DNA from 3 places in the Massilia endophytica genome. Region 1 is predicted to be linked to each of the others. Evidence: predicted binding sites of a transcription regulator. Region 1 holds the regulator's gene; each other region holds the start of a gene.
What was found. Region 1 encodes LexA, which represses DNA repair genes until DNA is damaged. Its sites were predicted from a motif close to ACTGTATNNNNATACAGT; they were not measured.
Positions count from the first base shown of each region.

Region 2: LSQ66_RS18120 (DNA topoisomerase IV subunit B) is a predicted target of LexA. The motif match lies at 4,983-5,000, and genes of this name have one in related genera.
Region 3: imuA (translesion DNA synthesis-associated protein ImuA) is a predicted target of LexA. The motif match lies at 2,672-2,689, and genes of this name have one in related genera.

Region 1 covers NZ_CP088952.1:3,191,113-3,198,361, forward strand. Annotated here, with positions in the region: gene LSQ66_RS14550 (bile acid:sodium symporter family protein) at 1-450, opposite strand, end outside; gene LSQ66_RS14555 (inorganic phosphate transporter) at 524-1,534, opposite strand; gene LSQ66_RS14560 (DUF47 domain-containing protein) at 1,568-2,194, opposite strand; gene LSQ66_RS14565 (replicative DNA helicase) at 2,250-3,650, opposite strand; gene rplI (50S ribosomal protein L9) at 3,763-4,215, opposite strand; gene rpsR (30S ribosomal protein S18) at 4,237-4,527, opposite strand; gene priB (primosomal replication protein N) at 4,529-4,849, opposite strand; gene rpsF (30S ribosomal protein S6) at 4,869-5,249, opposite strand; gene lexA (transcriptional repressor LexA) at 5,468-6,109, shown strand; gene LSQ66_RS14595 (glutathione S-transferase family protein) at 6,112-6,738, shown strand; gene LSQ66_RS14600 (hypothetical protein) at 6,788-7,237, opposite strand.
Region 2 covers NZ_CP088952.1:3,947,501-3,954,749, forward strand. Annotated here, with positions in the region: gene LSQ66_RS18080 (RNA pyrophosphohydrolase) at 1-102, shown strand, start outside; gene LSQ66_RS18085 (DUF1841 family protein) at 153-578, shown strand; gene LSQ66_RS18090 (c-type cytochrome) at 660-1,001, opposite strand; gene LSQ66_RS18095 (c-type cytochrome) at 1,014-1,334, opposite strand; gene LSQ66_RS18100 (AAA family ATPase) at 1,520-2,377, shown strand; gene LSQ66_RS18105 (GNAT family N-acetyltransferase) at 2,377-2,964, shown strand; gene LSQ66_RS18110 (vWA domain-containing protein) at 2,964-4,133, shown strand; gene LSQ66_RS18115 (response regulator) at 4,135-4,962, opposite strand; gene LSQ66_RS18120 (DNA topoisomerase IV subunit B) at 5,084-7,081, shown strand; gene parC (DNA topoisomerase IV subunit A) at 7,100-7,249, shown strand, end outside.
Region 3 covers NZ_CP088952.1:3,331,257-3,338,505, reverse strand. Annotated here, with positions in the region: gene hrpA (ATP-dependent RNA helicase HrpA) at 1-1,852, shown strand, start outside; gene LSQ66_RS15280 (PRC-barrel domain-containing protein) at 1,857-2,498, opposite strand; gene imuA (translesion DNA synthesis-associated protein ImuA) at 2,708-3,418, shown strand; gene LSQ66_RS15270 (Y-family DNA polymerase) at 3,348-4,817, shown strand; gene LSQ66_RS15265 (glutathione S-transferase family protein) at 4,822-5,439, opposite strand; gene LSQ66_RS15260 (M61 family metallopeptidase) at 5,514-7,249, opposite strand, start outside.

The DNA.
Region 1 (7,249 bases):
CACCAGCAGCGGCGTGAGGAAGATGCCCAGGAAGTTGGACGCCGACGCGCTGCACACCGCCGCCGGCACATTCCCCCGCGCCATGGACGTGAAGGCGATGGAGGACTGCACGGTGGACGGCAACATGCACAGGAAAAGGAAGCCGACATAAAGCTCCGGCGTCAGCACGCTGCCCGCGAGAGGCTTCATCAGCAGGCCGAGCACGGGGAACATCACGAAGGTGAGGCACAGCACCAGCAGGTGCAGCCGCCAATGCGTCAGCCCCGCGATCACGGCCTCGCGCGAGAGCTTCGCGCCATGGAAGAAGAACAGCAGACCGATGGCAAAGGTGGTGATCCTGCCCATAACGACGGCGGTAGCGCCTTCGCAGGGCAGCACAGTCGCCAGCGCGACGGTAATCAGGAGTGCGGCGGTGAAGCCGTCGGGAATGATGCGGGTCAGAAGTCTCATCGGGACATTCTAACCTCTGCGGGCGAAAAAAAAGGGAGCCGGCGGCCCCCTTTTTTCTGCAGCGCGCAGCTGCTTACATGATGTGCGTGCCGATCCACCAGCCGATGGCGGCTACGAAGGCGGATGCGGGGATCGTGAAGATCCAGGCCCACACGATGTTGCCCGCCACGCCCCAGCGCACGGCCGACAGGCGCTGCGCCGAACCGACGCCGACGATGGCGCCGGTGATGGTGTGGGTGGTGGAAACGGGAACGCCCCAGAAGGACGCCATCAGCAGCGTGATCGCGCCGCCGGTCTCCGCGCAGAAGCCGCCTACGGGCTTGAGCTTGGTGATCTTCTGGCCCATGGTCTTCACGATGCGCCAGCCGCCGAACAGGGTGCCGAAGGAAATCGCCGCATAGCAGGCCACGATGACCCAGGTGGGCGGCGCCGCGTCGCCCGCCGCCACGTGGCCGGAGGCGATCAGCAGCATCCAGATGATGCCCATGGTTTTCTGCGCGTCGTTGCCGCCGTGGCCAAGGCTGTAGCCTGCCGCGGACGCCAGCTGAAGGCGGCGGAACCAGCCGTCGATCTTGCGCGGTGTGGAGCGCACGAACACCCAGGACACCAGCAGCATGATGACGGAACCCAGCACAAAGCCCAGCAGCGGCGCCACCACGATGAAGACGACAGTCTTGATCAGGCCACCGGAGATCAGGGCGCCCGTGCCCGCCTTGGCCACCGCGGCGCCCACCAGGCCGCCGATCAGGGCGTGCGAGGAAGACGAAGGAATGCCGTAGTACCAGGTGATCAGGTTCCAGACGATGGCGCCCACCAGGGCCCCGAAGATCACGTAGTGGTCCACCACATGGGGGTCGATGGTGCCCTTGCCGATGGTGGTCGCCACCTTCAGACCAACCACGAAGATCGCGATGAAGTTGAAGAAGGCGGCCATGGCCACCGCGGTCTGCGGTTTCAGGACGCCGGTGGACACCACGGTCGCAATCGCGTTCGCGGCATCGTGGAAGCCGTTCATGAAGTCAAACACCAGCGCGAGGAAGATCAGTGCTGCCAGGGCGTAGATGCTGATTTGGAGGGTCTGCATAGATTATTCTTTTCTGATGCCTGCGAGGGCTTTTTATGCGTTTTCGACGATGATGCCTTCGATGATATTGGCCACGTCTTCGCAGCGGTCCGTCACCGTTTCCAGGATCTCGTAGATGGCCTTCATCTTGATCAGGTTGCGCACGTCAGGCTCGTCGCGGAACAGCTTGGACATGGCGGCGCGCATCACGTGGTCGGCGTCCGATTCCAGGCGGTCGATCTCTTCGCAGATGGCCACGATGTCGCGCGCATTGTTCATGTTGGCCAGCAGGGCCACGGCGTCCTTGACCTTCTCGCAGCAGGCCAGCACCAGTTCGGCCAGGCGCTTCGCTTCCGGGGTCACGGAGTGCAGGTCGTACAGGGACACGGTCTGGCCCGCGTCTTCCATCATGTCCAGGATGTCGTCCATCTTGGTGATGAGCTTGTGGATGTCGTCGCGGTCGATGGGGGTGATGAAGGTCTTGTGCAGCAGGTCGACGCAGGTATAGGTGATCTTGTCGGCCTGCTTCTCGATGCTCTCGATGGCGTGCACGCGGTTTTCCAGGTCGTCGAAGCTGGTCATCAGGCCCAGCATCTCGCGCGCGCCCTTCACGCACAGTTCCGCGTGCTGGTTGAACAGGTCAAAGAATTTGCCCTCGGTGGGCATCAAGCGTCCAAACATTTTATTCTCCGTTAATTGATTCGTCGGTACTGCCAGGGCCGAGGGCCCCTCTGGGTTAGTCGCCTTGGTAGATCGACAGGTTACCCGTGTAGTTGCCAAACTTGGTGTACATGCCCATCCACGTCAGGCGGATCGCGCCAATCGGGCCGTTACGCTGCTTGCCGATAATGATCTCGGCCGTTCCCTTGTCCGGCGAGTCGGGGTTGTACACCTCGTCGCGGTAGAGGAAGATGATCACGTCCGCGTCCTGTTCGATAGCGCCGGATTCGCGCAGGTCGGACATCACGGGACGCTTGTTCGGTCGTTGCTCCAGGGAGCGGTTCAGCTGCGACAGCGCGATCACCGGGCAGTGCAGCTCCTTCGCCAGGCCCTTCAGCGAACGCGAGATCTCGGAGATCTCGGCGGCGCGGTTGTCGCCCGGCTGCGAGCCCTGCATCAGCTGCAGGTAGTCCACGATGATCAATCCCAGCTTGCCACATTGGCGCGCCAGGCGGCGCGCGCGGGCGCGCATCTCGATGGGGTTCAGGGCCGGCGTCTCGTCGATATAGAGCTGGGCCTCGTTCATCTTCTGGATGGCGTGCGTCAGGCGCGGCCAGTCCTCGTCGTTCAGCTTGCCGGTCCGCAGGCGGTGCTGGTCCAGCTGGCCCACCGAGCCCAGCATACGCATGGCCAGCTGGGCGCCGCCCATCTCCATGGAGAACACGGCCACGGGCAGGCCCGCCTCGATGGCGACGTTCTCGCCGATGTTCACGGAGAAGGCGGTCTTGCCCATGGAAGGACGGCCCGCCACGATGACCAGGTCGCCCGGCTGCAGGCCGGAGGTCATGCGGTCCAGGTCGATAAAGCCCGTGGGCACGCCCGTGATCTCGCTGCCGCTGTCGCGCGAGTAGAGTTCGTCGATGCGCTCCACCACCTGGGTCAGCAGGGGCTGCACGGCCGTCCAGCCCGAGGCGCCGCGCGCGCCCTGCTCCGCGATGGCGAAGATCTTGGACTCGGCCTCGTCCAGCATCTGCTTGACTTCCTTGCCCTGGGGGTTGAAGGCGTTGCCCGAGATCTCGTCGGCCACGGTAATGAGCTTGCGCAGCACGCCGCGGTCGCGCACGATCTCCGCATAGCGGCGGATGTTCGCGGCGGACGGCGTGTTCTGCGCCATGGCGTTCAGGTACTGCAGGCCGCCCACCTCCTCGGCCTTGCCGAGCATGGTGAGGGTTTCGAAAACGGTGATGACGTCGGCGGGCTTGCCGGCGTTAATCAGGCGCACCATCTGTTCGAAGATGATGCGGTGGTCGTAGCGGTAGAAATCGTCCGCGTGCATGAAGTCCGCGATACGGTCCCAGGCCGCGTTGTCGCGCAGCAGACCGCCGATCACCGATTGCTCGGCTTCGATGGAATGGGGCGGGATGCGGAGGGCGTCGACTTGCGGATCGGATGGAGCGGCGGCGTTCATGGCGGGCATTATACCTGCTTCAGCAAGGCGTCAAAAAATTCCGGCAATAAAAAAGCCGGGGCGAACCCGGCTTTTTTATTTGTACAACAGTCTTGGCGTGGAAGGAATTCCAGGCCTGGACTTAGGCAGCTTCGCCCACGACGGCGACGGTCACTTCGACCACCACGTCGGTGTGCAGCTGCACGGACACAGGGTGCTCGCCCGTGGTCTTCAGCGGGCCGGTCGGCATGCGCACGGCAGCTTTTTCCACGGCGAAGCCGGCCTTGGTCAGGGCTTCGGCGATGTCGTAGTTGGTCACGGAACCGAACAGGCGGCCATCCACGCCGGCCTTCTGGGCCACGGTGACGGTCATGCCGTTCAGCTTCTCGCCTTGCGCCTGGGCGGCAGCCAGCTTGGCAGCGGCGGCTTTTTCCAGTTCAGCGCGCTTGGCTTCGAATTCGGCCACAGCGGCGGTGGTGGCACGGCGTGCCAGTTTTTGCGGGATCAGGAAGTTACGTGCGTAGCCGTCCTTGACCTTCACCACGTCGCCCAGGTTGCCGACGTTGATAACTTTTTCCAACAGAATGATTTGCATAGTGTTCTCCAGGATGGCCGATTAAGCGTGGTGCAGATCGGTGTAAGGCAGCAGGGCCAGGTAGCGGGCGCGCTTGATGGCGGTGTCCACTTGACGCTGGTAGTGCGCCTTGGTGCCGGTCAGACGGGCTGGCATGATCTTGCCGTTTTCCTGGATGAAGTCTTTCAGCGTGTCTACATCCTTGTAGTCCACTTGCTCAACGCCGGCGGCGGTGAAGCGGCAGAACTTCTTGCGCTTGAACAGAGGATTTTGCTGCTTGCGCTTTTCTTTCAGCTTAGCTTTGTTTTTGTCGAACTTTTTACCGAATGCCATTTTAGGCTCCTGTATCTAAATGTGCGCTGCTCTCGGCAGCACGGAAATCAATGATGTGAAATACCAGGCTTTTGCTGTTGCGGTTTTTCTTGGCCAGGAAACCCGTGAACTCGTAGACTCCGCCCAGGGCCGCCGCGTTGAACCGTCCTGAAATCTCCCCCGCAGCGACTGCGGCGATGTCGAACTCGGTCAATCGGGCGATGCCTGCCTCCATCTGTTGCGAACTGTGCTGCAGTACTGCATTCACAATCGGCAGACCGGCCGGGGTGTAGCGCAAGGCGTCCCGTTCGGTGATGAGGGCGGTGAACTGGAGTTGGTTCAGTTCCGTTTCCTGCTAAGACTTAGGCCGCTGCGGCTGCTGCTGGTGCTTCGGCGCGATGGCTCTTGGCCGCGTCTTCACGCTGGACCGACTTCATCATCGGCGAAGGAGCGGTTTCCGCTTTCTTCATCTTGACGGTCAGGTGACGCAGCACGGCATCATTGAATTTGAATGCGGTTTCCAGTTCGACCAGAGTCTCGTTGTCGCACTCGATGTTCATGCAGATGTAGTGTGCCTTGGCCAGTTTCTGGATCGAGTACGCCATTTGACGGCGGCCCCAATCTTCCACGCGGTGCACGTTACCGCCGCGCGAGGTCACGCTGGCCTTGTAACGTTCGATCATCGCGGGCACTTGCTCGCTTTGGTCCGGATGGACGATAAATACGATTTCATAGTGACGCATGCAAACTCCCTTAAGGACTGTGAAAATAGCCCACCCCGGCGTCAAGACGAGTGTGGGAAGAGGTAAGCCCGCAAGCATAGCAGGTTTCGCTGCTGATTGGAAGAGCGGCCAGGGGGACAGACCCCTTTAAGAAATATTTCGCCCAAAACAACAAATTCCTTGCAATATCCCTCGCACTGTACAAAAATACAGTCTGTCGATATCCACAGTGACACACCATGATCAAGCTGACTGCAAGGCAAGAAGAAATCCTCAATCTCATCAAGGACGCGATCGAGAACACCGGATTCCCGCCGACCCGCGCCGAGATTGCGGCCGAGCTGGGCTTCAAGTCCGCCAACGCCGCCGAGGAGCACCTGAAAGCGCTGGCGCGCAAGGGCGCCATCGAAATTACCGCCGGCACCTCGCGCGGCATCCGCCTGCTGGGCTCCTTTGCCGAGTCCAGCACGCCGATGGCGCACGTCCCTGCCCCGCTACTGATGAGCCTGCCGCTCATCGGCCGCGTCGCCGCCGGTTCCCCCATCCTGGCCCAGGAAAACCTGGAGACGAGCTACAGCGTCGACCCCAGCCTGTTCACCTCCAAGCCGGACTACCTGCTGAAAGTGCGCGGCGAGTCCATGCGCGACGTGGGCATCATGGACGGCGACCTGCTGGCCGTGAAGAAGGTGGACAGCGCCAAGAACGGCCAGATCGTCGTCGCCCGCCTGGGCAACGAAGTCACGGTCAAGCGCTACCGCCGCGTGGGCTCGGTGATCGAACTGCTGCCGGAGAACTCGGACTTCAAGACCATTACCGTCAACCCCGATGACGAGTTCGCGCTGGAAGGCTTGGCCGTCGGCCTGCTGCGCACCTGGCACTGAGCATGGGGTTCCAGCTTTACGGCAGCTGCGAGTCCGGCCACAGCTACAAGGTTCAGCTGATGCTGAACGTGGCGGGCGTGCCGCACGAGTACGAGGAGATCGACCTGCGCCTGGCGCGGGAAGACCGTCCCGAGCCTTTCCGCAGCCTGGCGAAATACGGCGAAGTGCCGCTGCTGGTGCATGACGGCAGGCCCTATGTGCAGTCCAACGCCATCCTGCTGCACATGGCCGAACACCTGAACGCCTATGGCGGCGAAACGCAGGAGCGGCTGGAACGCGTGCGCGAATGGCTGTTCTGGGAAGCGAACCGGGTCGGCATGTCCATGGCCCACCTGCGCTTCGGCCAGAAGTTCGACGACGAAGGCGCTTATTCGGGCACGGTGCTGCCCTGGTTCCGCCGCCGCTTCGATGCGGACATGATCCGTCTGGAAGAAGAGCTGGCGGACGGCCGCGCCTTCATCCTGGACGACCAGGTCAGCGCAGCCGATTTTTCCCTGTGCGGCTATATGTACTGGCCCGGGCAGGCCAGCGTGAGCTATCCGCCGCTGGTGCAGGCCTGGCTGAACCGCATCGCGGCCCTGCCAGGCTGGCAGCATCCTTACGAGATGCCGGGCGCCGATCCCTGGTAGTTCAGGCCAGAGCGGCGATCTTCAGGCGCCGGACGCCGATCCCTGGAAATTACCTGGGCTTGGCCGATATCACGGGCCGGCTGCGCGATTCCCACGCCAGCTCGCGGCGGCGCGCCTCCGTCGCCCGGCGCGCCTCCATAACTGCAAACTGGGCCAATTCCAGCTCCGCCATCTGGCGCGATAGCGCGACCCAGTCCGCATGCTGTTTTTCGACACCGGCTACTGCCGCCTGCGCCTCTTCCGAGAACGCCACGAACAGCTCTACCGGGAATTCCTTATTGTTGACCAACTCGGCGTTCAACCGGTCGGCAAAGCGCTTATAGCAAGCCTGCCAGCTCCGGTATGCCGCTTCCGTGCGCTGCGCAGCCTCCTCATTGCTTACCGGCTTGAGTGCGGGCGGCTCGCAGCCCGACTGACTGTAGCCGAGATGGTCGAATGGGGAGGCGGCCGATGCGGCGGTTGTCAGGGCGGCCAGAACAATTGCGCTCAGGGCTTTCATGTAAGGCTCCTT
Region 2 (7,249 bases), 760 kb from region 1:
GCCAACCGGCAGCAGCCTGCCAAGGCAGCGCCGCAGCCTGCGGCGCCCGAAGCGGAGCCGGACTGCGGCGAGGTCCGCCTCGCCGTGCCGGCCAAGGGCTGAAACCGGGGCAGCCTGCAAGGGCTGCCCTTTTTTTGTACAATAGCGCCCCTATGTTCACCCCCTCCTCCCACGACGTGCGGCGCTTCTTCTGCGAAGTGCTGCGCAAGCACCGCAGCAAGGAAGTCCTCACCCCGCTCGAAGCGATGGCGCTGGACTGGGTGCTGCAGCATCCCGAATACGACGACGCCCTGGGCGATGTGGAGGCCGCGCTGGCGCGCGACTACTCGGTCGAGGGCGGGCAGGCCAACCCCTTCCTGCATCTTTCGATGCACCTTTCGATCAGCGAGCAGGTCTCCATCGACTCCCCGCGCGGCATCCGCGCCGCCAGCGAAGCGCTCACGCGCAAATACGATTCCGCGCACGAAGCGCAGCACCAGATCATGGAATGCCTGGGCGAGATGATCTGGAAGTCCCAGCGTACGGGCCTGCCGCCGGACGGCGAGGCCTACGTGGAAGCCGTCAAGCGCCGCATATAAACAAAAAGCCCGCAGTCGCGGGCTTTCTTGCTTGTTTCCTAAAGGGGACGGACGGGGACGCCGAGTCCCCTTTAAGAAATATTAACGGTGGTTAACCAGCGAGCCGGGCAGGCTGTGCAGGTAGGCGGCCACGTCCTGGATGTCCTGGTTGCTCAGCGGCTTGACCTGGCCGGTCATGATCGCGTTGCTGCGGCCGTTGGCGCCGTCGCCGCGCTTGTAGGCGGTCAGGGCGTGCACCAGGTAGTCCTTGTGCTGGCCGGCCAGCTTCGGATAGCTGGGGTCGATCGGGGTGTTGTAGTCCTTGCCGTGGCAGGCGAAGCAGCTGTACTTGTCAGCGACAGCCTTGCCGTTGGCAACATTGCCACCAGCCATGGCGCTCAGGGACACGGCGGAGCAGATCAGCGCGAATACGATTTTCTTCATGGTGCTGTGTCCTTATTTCTGCTGCGAGTAGTAGGCGGCGATGTCGGCGATGTCCTGGTCGCTCAGGCTGACAGCGATGCCCTTCATCGAAGGATGCTTGCGCTCGCCCTTGGCGTAGCCGCGCAGCGCGTTTTCGATGTACTTGGCGGACTGGCCGCCGATCTTCGGCACCTGGAACACTTCCGGGAAGGTCGCTTTGTAGCCGGGGATGGCGTGGCAACCGATACACATTTCAATCTTGTTCGGTGCTGCCTCGGCCTTGCCGACGATCTCGGCCGCCGTGGCTGCCTGAGCGGCGCCCGCGAGCACGAGCAGTGCGAAGATATTTTTCATCATGTTGGCTAGCTTCATCAGAGGTAATCGGATACTGCCGTCGCAAAAGTTGACTTTTGCACTATCAACCTGCGATTTTAACCTGAGAAGGTTCCTGAAGTCCATATTGTTTCTCGGACGCCAAGGCCCGGCCTGGCGATCTCGCGTATACTCGGAAGTTTCCACTTTCTCCGGGAAATTTGTCCATGCAATCCCCTGCTCAGCGCTTCGAGGGCTCCGAGAACTACGTCGCCACCCATGACCTGAAACTGGCTGTGAATGCGGCCCTGACCCTGCAGCGCCCCCTGCTGATCAAGGGCGAGCCGGGCACCGGCAAGACCATGCTGGCCGAAGAAGTGGCCGCTGCCCTGGACATGCCACTGATGCAGTGGCATATCAAATCGACCACGAAAGCCCAGCAGGGCCTCTATGAATACGACGCCGTGTCGCGCCTGCGCGACTCCCAGCTGGGCGACGAGCGAGTGCGCGACATCCACAATTACATCGTCAAGGGCGTGCTGTGGCAGGCCTTCACCGCGCCGGAGCCGGTGGTGCTGCTGATCGACGAAATCGACAAGGCCGACATCGAATTCCCCAACGACCTGCTGCGCGAGCTGGATCGCATGGAGTTCTACGTCTACGAAACGCGCGAGATGGTGACGGCAAAACACCGTCCTCTAGTCATCATCACCTCCAACAACGAGAAGGAGCTGCCGGACGCCTTCCTGCGCCGCTGCTTCTTCCACTACATTAAATTCCCGGACAAGGACACGATGGAAGCCATCGTGAAGGTCCACTATCCGAACCTGAAGCAGGAGCTGCTGGCGCAGGCGCTGCGCACCTTCTATGAAGTGCGCGAGGTCTCGGGCCTGAAGAAGAAGCCCTCCACCTCCGAATTCCTGGACTGGCTCAAGCTCCTCATGGCCGAAGACATTCCGCCGGAAGCGCTGCGCAGCCAGGACAACAAGACAATCGTGCCGCCCCTGCACGGCGCCCTGCTGAAGAACGAGCAGGACGTGCACCTGTTCGAGCGCCTGGTGTTCATGTCGAGGACGAACCGCTGATGATCAACGTGCTGCCCGTTACGCTGGAACGGAACGGCGTGCGCCTGGAGCCCCTGGGGCCGCAGCACGCGGACGGCCTGCGCGCCGCCGCTCGCGACGGCGAGCTGTGGAAGCTGCGCATCACCTCCGTGCCCGAACCGGAGCAGACGGAGAGCTATATCGCCACCGCGCTGGAGATGCGCCCTTCCCGCCTGGCCTTCGCCGTGATCGATGCCGCCACCGATGCCGTCATCGGCACCACGAGCTACCACGACATCGTGCCCGCCATCGACCGCGCCGAAATCGGCTACACCTGGTACGCGCTGAGCCGCCAGCGCTGCCACGTCAATACGACGTGCAAGCTGATGCTGCTGACGCACGCCTTCGAAACCTTGGGCTGCGCCCTGGTCGGCTTCCGCACGGACAACTACAATTACCGCTCGCAGGCCGCCATCGAGCGCCTGGGCGCGAAGAAGGACGGCGTGCTTCGCCATCATGCGATCCGCCGCGACGGCACCGTGCGCGACACCGTCATGTACAGCATCGCGCGCGGCGAGTGGCCGGAAGTGAAGGCGCAGCTCAACTACCTGCTGGCGAAGGAACGCTGATGCTCATCGACTTCTTCTTCACGCTGAAAGACGCGAAAATTCCGGTCACGATCAAGGAATTCCTCACGCTGCTCGAAGCGATGGAAAAGAACGTCATCGCGCCATCGATGGACGACTTCTACTACCTCTCGCGCCTGGCGCTGGTGAAGGACGAAGCCCATTTCGACAAGTTCGACCGCGCCTTTGCCCAGTACTTCAAGGGCATCAACGGCGCCTTCGAGACCAGCAGCGCCATTCCGCTGGAGTGGCTGGTCAAGCGCATGGAGCGCGAACTGAGCGAAGAGCAGAAGGCGGCGCTGGAGAAGTTCGGCTACGACAAGCTGATGGAACGCCTCCAGGAGCTGCTGAAGGAGCAGAAGGAACGCCACGAAGGCGGCAGCAAGTGGATAGGCACGGGCGGCACTTCGCCCTTCGGCAACGGCGGCACGAATCCCGAGGGCATCCGCATCGGCGGCAAGGGCGGCAACCGCACGGCGGTAAAGGTGTGGGAAGCGCGCGCCTACAAGGATTACGACGGCGACCGTGAACTGGGCACGCGCAACATCAAGGTCGCGCTGCGCCGCCTGCGCAGGTTCGCGCGTGAAGGCGCGGCCGAGGAATTCGCGCTGGAGCAGACCATCCGCGCCACGGCCAACAACGCGGGCTACCTCGATATCAAGATGCAGCCCGAGCGCCGCAACAACGTGAAGGTGCTGATGCTCTTCGACGTGGGCGGCACCATGGACGACCACATCGAACGCACGGAAGAACTGTTCTCGGCCGCGAAGACCGAATTCAAGAACATGGAGTTCTATTACTTCCACAACTGCGTGTACGACTACCTGTGGAAGAACAACCGGCGACGCAACTCCGAGCGCTTCCCCACCTGGGACATACTGCGCAAATACCCGCCCGACACGAAACTGATCTTCGTGGGCGACGCCACCATGAGCCCCTACGAAATTTTGCAGCCGGGCGGCTCGGTCGAATACAACAACGAGGAAGCGGGCTCCGAGTGGCTCACGCGCTTCACCAGCGCCTTCCCGAAATTCATCTGGCTCAATCCCGAGCCGGAGGGGCTGTGGGAGTACCGGCAGTCCATCTCCGTGATCCGCCAGCTGATGAACAACCGCATGTTCCCCATCACGCTCGAAGGCCTGGAGCGGTCAATGCGCACGCTGAGCAAGTAAGTCAGCTGAGTCGCAGCAGGCGCTTCAGCACCGAACGCAGCGTCGCATCCGACACCGGCTTGTCCACGAAGCCCGCGATGCCTGCGGCCGCCGCGCGCTCCGCGTCATACTCCGCCGCATCCGCGACCATCGGCACCACTACAGTGGAATCCGGCACCGCCTCAGCCATAGCGTAAGCGTCGACGACAGCCGTATTGACCAGCATGACAGCCACAGCGCGCTGGCGGCAGGCGGCGATGGCCTCGTCCGCGCCGCCCGCCCAGGAGGCGGCAACGTCCTGGCGCCGCATGAGCTTTGCGATGTGGACGGCCAGGGCATCGCTGCGGTCCACCACCAGCACCTCGCCGTGCGGCGCGGGCTGGCGCATGGCGAGGTACTCGGCGGGATCGGTCAGGTCGAGGTCCACGCGCGGGCTGCGGCGGCGCTCCGTCGGCGCTGGCTGGCCGCTGGCCGCGCGCTCGGCCAGCGCTTCGGCGCGGCGCTCCACCAGTTTTCCAAGCTCGTGGAACACACTGTCCCACTGTACCGGCAGGCGCAGGTTCGGATAGGGAAAATCGGGATGCGCGAGTTCGATGCCCGGCGCGCCCAGCACCAGTGCCGGCCGCGTTCCGCCCTGCGTCAGTCCTTCCAGCGCCGCCAGCGTGGACAGATGGGTGCCGTTAGCCAAATATAAATCCGGCTCTTGCAAAGAGTGCGCGGACAGGCAAAAATACGCCGGCCCCTTGCCCGGCGCCCGTTTCAGGCCCTGCGCAATGGCGGCGGCAGCCTGCGGCGGAAAGCCGACCAGGCCTACGGCGAACGGGAACTTCTCGGTCTGCTCAGCGGACATGCGATGTTGACGTTGTTTTTACGGCATTTAACCACAGTTCCCGCCCGGATTCGTTCATTCCCCCTTGTTGAGGATAGAATGCGCAGGAATCCGCGTTAACCAAGAACCGCTTCTCTCAAGTATGGCCACTAAAAAACCTGTTTCCGATTACAGCGAATCATCCATCCGGGTCCTCAAGGGGCTGGAACCAGTCAAGCAGCGTCCGGGCATGTATACCCGCACCGAGAACCCGCTGCACATCATTCAGGAAGTGATCGACAACGCCTCCGACGAGGCGCTCGGCGGCCATTGCAAAAACATTATCGTCACGCAGAACCCTGACGGCAGCGTGACGGTGGACGACGACGGCCGCGGCATCCCGGTCGGCCTGCACCCCGAAGAAAACGTGCCGACGGTGGAGATTGTGTACACCCGCCTGCACGCGGGCGGCAAATTCGACAAGGGCTCCGGCGGCGCCTACGCCTTCTCGGGCGGCCTGCACGGCGTGGGCGTGTCCGTCACCAATGCACTCTCGAAGCGCCTTGAAATCTCCGTCTGGCGCAAGGACGACAAGGGCAACGGCTTCCACACCATCGCCTTCGAGAACGGCGACCTCGTTCAGCCGCTGGCCTCCGAGGCTGCGCCGAAGGACGGCAAGAAGTCCGGCACGCGCGTCACCGCGTGGCCTGATCCGAAATATTTCGATTCGCCCCTGATCTCGCAGGTGGAGCTCCAGCGCCTGCTGCGCTCCAAGGCCGTGCTGCTGCCCGGCGTCACCGTCACCCTGATCAACGGCAAGACCGGCGATAAGCAGGTATGGCAGTACAACGACGGCCTGCGCGGCTACCTCACCGAAGCGCTGGCGCAAACCTCCAGCGGCGAAACCGTGGTGCCCCTGTTCGAGGGCGAGCAGTTCGCCGGACCGGATGCGGAAGGCTTCGCGGAAGGCGAAGGCGCGTCCTGGGTGGTGGCATGGACGGAGGAAGGCGCCATCGTGCGCGAGTCCTACGTCAACCTGATTCCAACGCCGAACGGCGGCACCCACGAATCCGGCCTGCGCGATGGCCTGTTCAGCGCCATGAAGAATTTCGTGGAACTGCACTCGCTGCTGCCGAAAGGCGTGAAGCTGCTGCCGGAAGACGTGTTTGCGCGGGCTTCCTTTGTGCTGTCCGCGAAGGTGCTGGACCCGCAGTTCCAGGGCCAGATCAAGGAACGCCTGAATTCGCGCGATGCGGTGCGCCTGGTATCGACGTATTCCAAGCCCGCGCTCGAACTGTGGCTGAACCAGCACATCGACTATGGCAAGAAGCTCGCAGAGCTGGTGATCAAGCAGGCCCAGTCCCGCCTGCGCTCGGCGCAGAAGGTGGAGAAGAAGAAGTCCTCCGGCGTCGCCGTGTTGCCGGGCAAGCTGACGGACTGCGAATCGAGCGACACCGCGCGCACTGAACTCTTCCTGGTGGAGGGCGACTCTGCGGGCGGCTCGGCCAAGATGGGCCGCGACAAGGAATTCCAGGCCATCCTGCCCCTGCGCGGCAAGGTGCTGAACTCCTGGGAGACGGACCGCGACCGCCTGTACGCCAACAACGAGATCCACGACATCGCCGTGGCCATCGGCGTCGATCCGCACAGCTTCGGCGACTCGCCCGACCTTTCGGGCCTGCGCTACGGGAAGATCTGCATCCTCTCCGATGCGGACGTGGACGGCTCGCACATCCAGGTGCTGCTGCTCACGCTCTTCTTCCGCCACTTCCCGGCCCTGATCGAGAATGGCAATATCTGCATCGCCCGCCCGCCCCTGTACCGGGTGGACGCGCCGGCGCGCGGCAAGAAGCCGATCCAGAAGCTCTACGCGCTGGATGACGGCGAGCTCACCGCCATCGAGGACAAGCTGCGCAAGGACGGCCTGAAAGACGGCAGCTGGTCCATCTCCCGCTTCAAGGGCCTGGGCGAGATGAACGCCGAGCAGCTGTGGGAAACCACCATGAACCCGGACACCCGCCGCCTGCTCCCGGTATCGCTGGGCGATTTCGCCCACACCGAAGCCGCCGCGCGCTTCAACATGCTGATGGGTAAAGGCGAAGCCGCCGCCCGCCGCGCATGGATCGAGGAGCACGGCAACGAAGTGGAAGCGGACATCTAAACAGAACACGAATTCGACATGACTCAAGCAAACCTCTTTGACGAGCCGCAGCCGGAACAGCCGGGCGGCAATGGCGGCGACGGCGGCGAAACGCTGACGCTGTCCACCTTCGCCGAGCGCGCCTATCTCGATTACGCCATCTCCGTGGTGAAGGGCCGCGCCCTGCCG
Region 3 (7,249 bases), 140 kb from region 1:
GATCGTGTACAGCCAGCGCCGCATCAACTACGCCCTGCACAACCCGGCGGAAGCGCGCGAGATCTTCATCCGCGACGCGCTGGTGGGCGGCGACTACGACACCCGCGCGGCCTTCTTCGCCCACAACCACAAGCTGGTGAAGGAGATCGAGAACCTCGAACACAAGTCGCGCCGCCAGGACGTGCTGGTGGACGACCAGCTGATCGAGGCCTTCTACGACAAGCAGATTCCGGCCGACGTGGTGAACGGCGCGGGCTTCGAGGCCTGGTACAAGAAGGCATCGCAGGACGATCCCAAGCTGCTGTTCCTGATCCGCGAAGACCTCATGCGCCACGAGGCGGCGGGCGTGACGACCGACCTGTTCCCGAAGAAGATGATGGCGGCGGGGCTGGAGCTGCAACTGAGCTACCACTTCGAGCCGGGCAGCGTGCGCGACGGCGTCACGCTCACCGTGCCGCTGTATGCGCTCAACCAGCTCTCGCGCGAACGCAGCGAATGGCTGGTGCCCGGCATGCTGAAGGAGAAGGTGCACCTGCTGCTCAAATCCCTCCCGCAGAAGCAGCGCCGCCACATGGTGCCGCTGCCGGAATATGCCGCGAAGTTCTGCGACCGCATTCACGACCGCCTGGCCTTCGGGCGCGGTGACCTGATCGATGCCATCATTGCCGATATCCGCGAGCAGATCACCATCAACGTGCTGACCACGGACTTCAAGCCCGAAACGCTGCCCGCCCACCACTTCATGAACTTCAAGGTGGTGGACGAGCATGGCCGCCAGCTGGACATGGGCCGCAATCTCGCCAAGCTGCAGGCGGAATACGGCAGCCAGGCGCGCGAGAGCTTCCAGAAGATGGCCGAGGCCACGCCTGCGCAACTGGCGCAGCTGACGGGAGGTGCTGCGCCGCCGCCCAAGCCTGCGCACGGCGGCATTGCGGCCGATGCGGCGCGCGGCTCCGTCAAGGCAGCGCCTGCGCCCGCGCCGGAAGCTGCCGCCCCGGCAGCCCACAGCAATATCACCAGCTGGAGCTTCGGCGAGCTGCCGGAACTGCTGGAGATCAAGCAGGGCAAGCTGAGTCTTATCGGCTTCCCCGCGCTGGTGGACAAGGGCACACACTGCGACCTGGAAGTGTTCGACGATCCCAACGTGGCCGCGCGCACGCACCGCGTGGGCCTGCGCCGCCTGTTCGCCTTGCAGATGAAGGACCAGATCAAGTTCGTGGAGAAGAGCATTCCGAACCTGCAGCAGATGGGCATGCAGTTCATGTCCATGGGTACGCAGGAGGAGCTGCGCGACCAGATCATCAACAAGGCACTGGATATCGCCTGCCTGCAGGATCCGCTGCCCACCGATGCGGCCTCCTTCGGCAAGCGCAAGGACGAAGGCAAGTCGCGCCTGGTGCTGCTGGTGAACGAGATCGCGCGCCTGGTGGGGCAGGTGCTGGCCGAATTCCACGGCCTGCCCAAGCGCCTGCAGGGCGTGAACCAGCAGGCCGCGCAGGACATGCAGGAGCAGCTGAAAGGCCTGGTGCACAAGCGCTTCATTGCGGACAACGAGTTCTCCCAGCTTTCGCACTTCCCGCGCTACCTGAAGGCGATGAACGTGCGGCTGGAAAAACTGCGCGCCGATTCAACGCGCGATGCGAAGGCCATGGCCGAATGGCACCAGGCGGCGCAGCCTTACCTGCGCGTGGCGCGCGACAAATCGGCGGGCAAGAATACCGATCCGCGCCTGGTGGAATACCGCTGGATGCTGGAGGAATTGCGGGTGTCGCTGTTCGCTCAGGAGCTGCGGACACCGATGCCGGTGTCCGTCAAGCGCCTGTTCAAGGTGTGGGAGTCGATGCAGCGCTAGGAACTCAGATGCGGTCCTTGTCCGGATCGATGCTGGTGTTCTGGTTCGACAGGCCGCCCACCTGGTTCACGTTCTTGCCGTAGGGGTCGGACTGGCTGCTGCCGCCGAGATCGGACTGGCTGCTGCCCGAGCCGATGCCGCTGCTGCTGGTGCTGGCGCCCGTGCTGTAGCTGCCGCCGCTGCCGCTTTGCATGGTGCTGGTGCCGCTGCCCATCACGCTGCCCGTGGAGGTGCGCTGGCCCGGCATGGCCTGCTGCGTGCCGTAGAAGCTGTGGATGGCGCTGCTGAACTGCTGGTCAGCCATGTCGGGCCAGCGGTCCTTGTCGAAGCCTGGCGCGTTCTCCAGCTTCTCCTTGGTGCAGTCGAGGATGAAGCGCTTGTTGACGGTATCGAGCTGCAGCGCCTGCCATGGCACGGCAAAGAGCTTGTCGCCCATGCCCAGAATGCCGCCGAAGGACAGCACGGCATAGGCGATCTGCCCGGTCTGCATGTCCAGCATGATTTCCTTGATATCGCCCAGGTCTTCTTCCTGGCGGTTGTACACATCTTCGCCCATCAGGGTATCGGCGCCCATCAGGCGGGGGCCGGGGCCCTGATTGTCGTTGTCACGATAGATGCCAAACGGGTCTCGGTCTAGGTAGCTCATTTCGGTCTCCTGTGATTCGAAAAACCAATCGAAAAAAATCCACCGCAGTCATGCACGGCGGAGCGAATTTCAGCATAGCGCAGTCCCATTTTTCGCGTCCTTGCAGGGATTCAACAGTGCGAGGTGCTGGACAACACCGCAAGTAAACCTTGCCAAATCGGGCCGCACGGAGTACTGTATATACATACAGTATTTCATCCATTACGAACATGGCCCGCCCTGACCCGATCACGGCGCCGGAGGCCTTGCATCCCTCGCTTTGGCTTGCATCGCAACTGGCGCGTTCCGCTTCCCGCTGCGTGGACACGGGCTATGCCGCCCTGTCCGCCCAGCTGCCGGGCGGCGGCTGGCCGGTGGGGGCGTTGAACGAGCTGCTGCTGCCGCAGGCGGGCGTGGGCGAAATGCGGCTGCTGCAGCCTGCGCTGGTGCGGCAGAAGGGGCCGGTGGTGCTGGTGCAGCCGCCGCAGATTCCGCAGACCCTCGCGCTGTCCGCGCTGGGCCTGCCGCCTTCGCGCCTGATCTGGGTGCGCAGCAATCCGCGCAGCTCGGACGGCCTGTGGGCGGCCGAGCAGATTCTGCGCAGCGGCAGCTGCGGCGCCGTGCTGCTGTGGCACCAGCATGCGCGCGGCGAACACCTGCGCCGGCTGCACCTGGCGGCGCAAAGCGGGGACACGCTGTTCTGCATGCTGCGTCCCATGTCGGAAGCGCGCGAGGCCTCGCCGGCGCCGCTGCGGCTGGCCCTGGAACCGGTGGCGGGCGGCGTGCAGATCGCTTTCCTGAAGCGGCGCGGGCCGCAGCGTGATGAACCGCTGTTTTTACCTTTAACACCTTCTTTGCTGCAACGACGTCATGCGCCTCTGGATCGGCCTGCATCTGCCCCGGCTTCCGCTGGAAGTGTTCTGCCCGTGCTGGTCGGATGATGCCTGCACGGTGGTGCTGGAACAGGAAGGCGTGCTGGCGGCATCCGCCCAGGCGCTGGCGCTGGGCGTAAAGCCGGGCATGCGGCGCAATGGCGCGCTGCTCATGGCGCCCGAAGCGCAGATGATGGAGCGCGACCTCCTGCGCGAGGCCGAGGCCCTGCAGGAGGTGGCGATGGCGCTCCTGCAGTACACGCCGCAGGTGGCGCAGGGCGAGGATGCGACCTTGCTGCTGGATGTGGGCGCCAGCCTGCGCCTGTTCGGCGGCGTGCGTCGCCTGTGCCGCCTGGTACGCCGCACGATGCGCGAACTGGGCTTTACCGCTGTGCTGAGCTGCGCGCCGACGGGGCGCGCGGCCTGGCTGCTCGCGCAGCACCGGGGCGGCCGCTCTTTAACAACGGAATCCATGCTGCGCAGGCTGGCGAGCGTGCCGCCCGCCGTGCTGCCGCCCGCGCGGCCCTATCTGGCCTGGCTGGACGGCATCGGCTGCTTCAGCTTTGCCGACCTGTGCCGCCTGCCCCGGCCCGGCCTGCAAAGGCGCTGCGGCCGCGCCCTGCTGGACGTGCTGGATGCGGCGCGCGGCGAAGCGCCGGAAGTGTACGACTGGATCGAAGCGCCGCCCACTTTCCAGGCCAAGATGGAGCTCTTCGGCCGCATCGAGAACACGGACCTGCTGCTGTCCGGCGCGGGCCGCCTGCTGCAGCAGATGACGGGCTGGCTGTGCGCGCGCCAGCTGGCCGTGGAAGGCATACGCCTGTCGCTGGAACATGAGCGGGGCAGGGTGGCCAAGCCGCCCACGGTGGTGGAGATTGTGCTGGCCGAAGCGGTATGGCGCGACGATCACCTGCTGCGGCTGCTGAAGGAGCGCCTGGGCAAGCTCACCCTGGAGTCGCCCGTTATCGGCCTGCGCCTGGATGCGGCGCAGGTGAAGCCCATGGCGCCGCTCAGCGACTCCCTGTTTCCCGAGCCGGGCGGCAACGCGCAGGACCGCCAGCGCCTGTTCGAAGTGCTGGCCGCCCGCCTCGGCGCGGACCAGGTGCTGCAGCCTGCGCCGAAGGCGGACTACCGCCCCGAGCACGCCAATGCCTGGGTGCCCGTGCAGCAGGCCCTGCGCGCGGCCGAAGTGCAGGCCCAGCTGCCGCCTCAACCCCTGCTGCGGCCCACCTGGCTGCTGCCCAAGCCGGTGCCGCTGCTCATGCGCGACCACCGCCCCTTCTACGGTTCGCCGCTGCGCATGGTGTCCGGCGCCGAGCGCATCGAAGCAGGCTGGTGGAGCGACGCCCAGACGCGCGACTACTTCATCGCGGAAGGGGAGGACATGGTGTTCTACTGGGTCTACCGCGAGCGCCTGAGCGGAGGGGAGGAGGGGCAGCGTTGGTTCCTCCACGGCCTGTTCGGCTGACAGCCTACGCCACCTCCCAAGCCATGCCCCGCTGCACCGCAGGCCGGGAACCCACCAGCGAGAGCCAGCGCTGCCAGTGCGGCTTGTTGTCCAGCTTTTCCCCGAGCACGCCCTTCAGCCGCTCGGCCGCCGCGTGGGACCAGGTATAGCAGGCGATGTCGGCAATGGTGTAGTCCTCGCCCGCCACGTAGCGCGAAGCGGCCAGTTGCCTGTCGAGCACGCCAAGCAGGCGGTCCGCCTCCTTGGCGAAGTGCGCGATGGCGGCGGCATCCTTCTGTTCCGAAAAATACCCCAGCTGTCCCAGCATCGGCCCCAGGCCGCCGATCTGCCAGTGCAGCCACACCAGCGCCTGGTAGCGCGCCGCGCCCTCCGGCGCCAGCAGCTTCCCGCTGCGCTCGGCCAGGTAGCTGAGGATGGCGCCGCTCTCGAACATGGTGAGACCGGCCTCGTCGTCCACCATGGCGGGAATCTTGTTGTTGGGAGAGAGGGCAAGGAACTCGGGCTTGAACTGCTCGTCCTTGTGCAGGTTGACGGGCACGATGCGGTAGGGCCAGCCCAGCTCTTCCAGCATGATGACCGGCTTGCGCCCGTTGGGCGTGGTCCAGGTATGCAGTGTGATCATGTGCAGCCTCCTGGCTGCACTGTAGCGAAGGCGGGGAGGGCCGGGCGCACCGCTGGCGCGCCCGGCGGTGCTGCTTACAGCGCCTGCAGGATGGCTTCCAGGCGGTCCGGCGTGCCTTCGATGCGCTCCAGGCGCGGGTACTTCAGGCCTTCATGGTAGTCGAAGGACACGGTGCGGTACTGGCTGCCCTGCTTGACCAGCAGCTCGATCGGCTTGCTGTCCGTTTTCGCCTTGGTAATGGCATTGCGCAGCAGATCGGCCTTATAAGCCTGGCCGTTCACGGCCAGCACGGTGGCATTGGCCGTCAGGCCGGCCTTGAAGCCCAGGCCTTCCCACACAATGCTTTCCACCTTGCCTTCATTGCTCAGCCAGAAGCCCAGCGAGTACTGGAAGCTGGTGGCCTTCGACATGCCTTCCACCGTCTTCTGGAACTCGGTCGGCTTGTCCGCGTAGACCAGCTTCCAGCCCGCGCGGGCCAGGCCGTCCAGCGGCGCCGGGCCGATGTTCTCGACGCGGGTGCGCAGGAAGGAAGCCCAGTCGTAAGGCTGAATGCCGTTCAGGAAGCTCACCACGTCGTCGAAGCTGTAGTGCTCGGCCGTCACCTTGCCGTCGGCCACGCCGAAGAACTTGCGGGCGAAGTCGTTCAGGGAGCGCTTGTCGCCGGACAGCTCGCGAATCTTCGTATCCACGTCCAGCCAGATCAGCATGCCTTCCGAGTAGTAGTCCTCGCTGCGCTGCCAGTTGCCCCAGACCTGGGGGCGGCGATAGTTGATGATGGGGTCGTTGGTGGTATCCACCAGGGCGCGCCAGCTGCGGCCCGGCACCGTGGAATAGTAGGCTGCCGTCGCGGCGATCAGGTCGCGCACGCTGGCCGTCTTCATCAGGCCCGAACGCGCGGCCAGCACCTGGCCCCAGTACTGGGTCTGGCCTTCGTACACCCACAGCAGGCTGTTTTCCAGCGGGGTGTTGAAGTTCGGTACGTCCTGGCCTTTCGGGCGGCGGAACTTGCCGTTCCAGGAGTGGGTGTATTCGTGCGGCAGCAGCGCACGCACGGGCTCGCTCTTGGCCCAGTCCGTGAAGTAGTTGGTCTTCACGCCGTTCTCGCTGGACTGGTGGTGTTCGCGGCCGATGCCGCCGAACTCCTCGCTCAGGGCGAACAGGAAGTCGTAGTGGGCGTAGTGGTGGGAGTCGAACAGCTTGTAGGCCTGCTTGACCATGGCGCGGTGCGCCTCGATCTGTTCAGGCTTGGCTTCCAGCGCTTCCTCGTTGTCGGCCACGATGTTCAGGTTGACCGGCACCTTCGCGCCCGGATCGAGGTCGATGCGCTTGAAGTAGCGGCCCGCGAACACGGGGGAATCGACGAAGGTTTCCACGTCGGTGGTCTTGAACTGCACTTCGTCGCCGTTGCGGCTCGCCGTTTCCAGCGCCGTGCCGAACTGCCAGCCTGCGGGCAGCTTCATCGTGGTCTGGATCGGAATGCGGCGGGTGTAGTAGCCCGCCGGGTACATGGTCATGGACTGCCACTGGATGCCCAGGATGTCCGGCGTGACGGCGATGCGGCCCTGGCTGCCCGTGATGGGCGAGAGGTGCTGGTATTCCAGCTCCAGGGTCTTCGCGTCGCGCGGCACATCCACGTGGAAGGCGTAGACGTAGAGCGGATCGCGCTTCCAGGCCACGGGCTTGCCGTTGGCCGTCACCTTCAGGCCCGCCAGCTGGTTCAGCGCGCCCGTCGGACCGTGCTGGGCGGTCACCCACTGGGGATAGAGCAAGGTCATCTTGCCCGGCTTGACAGGGATGGTCTGCTGGATGC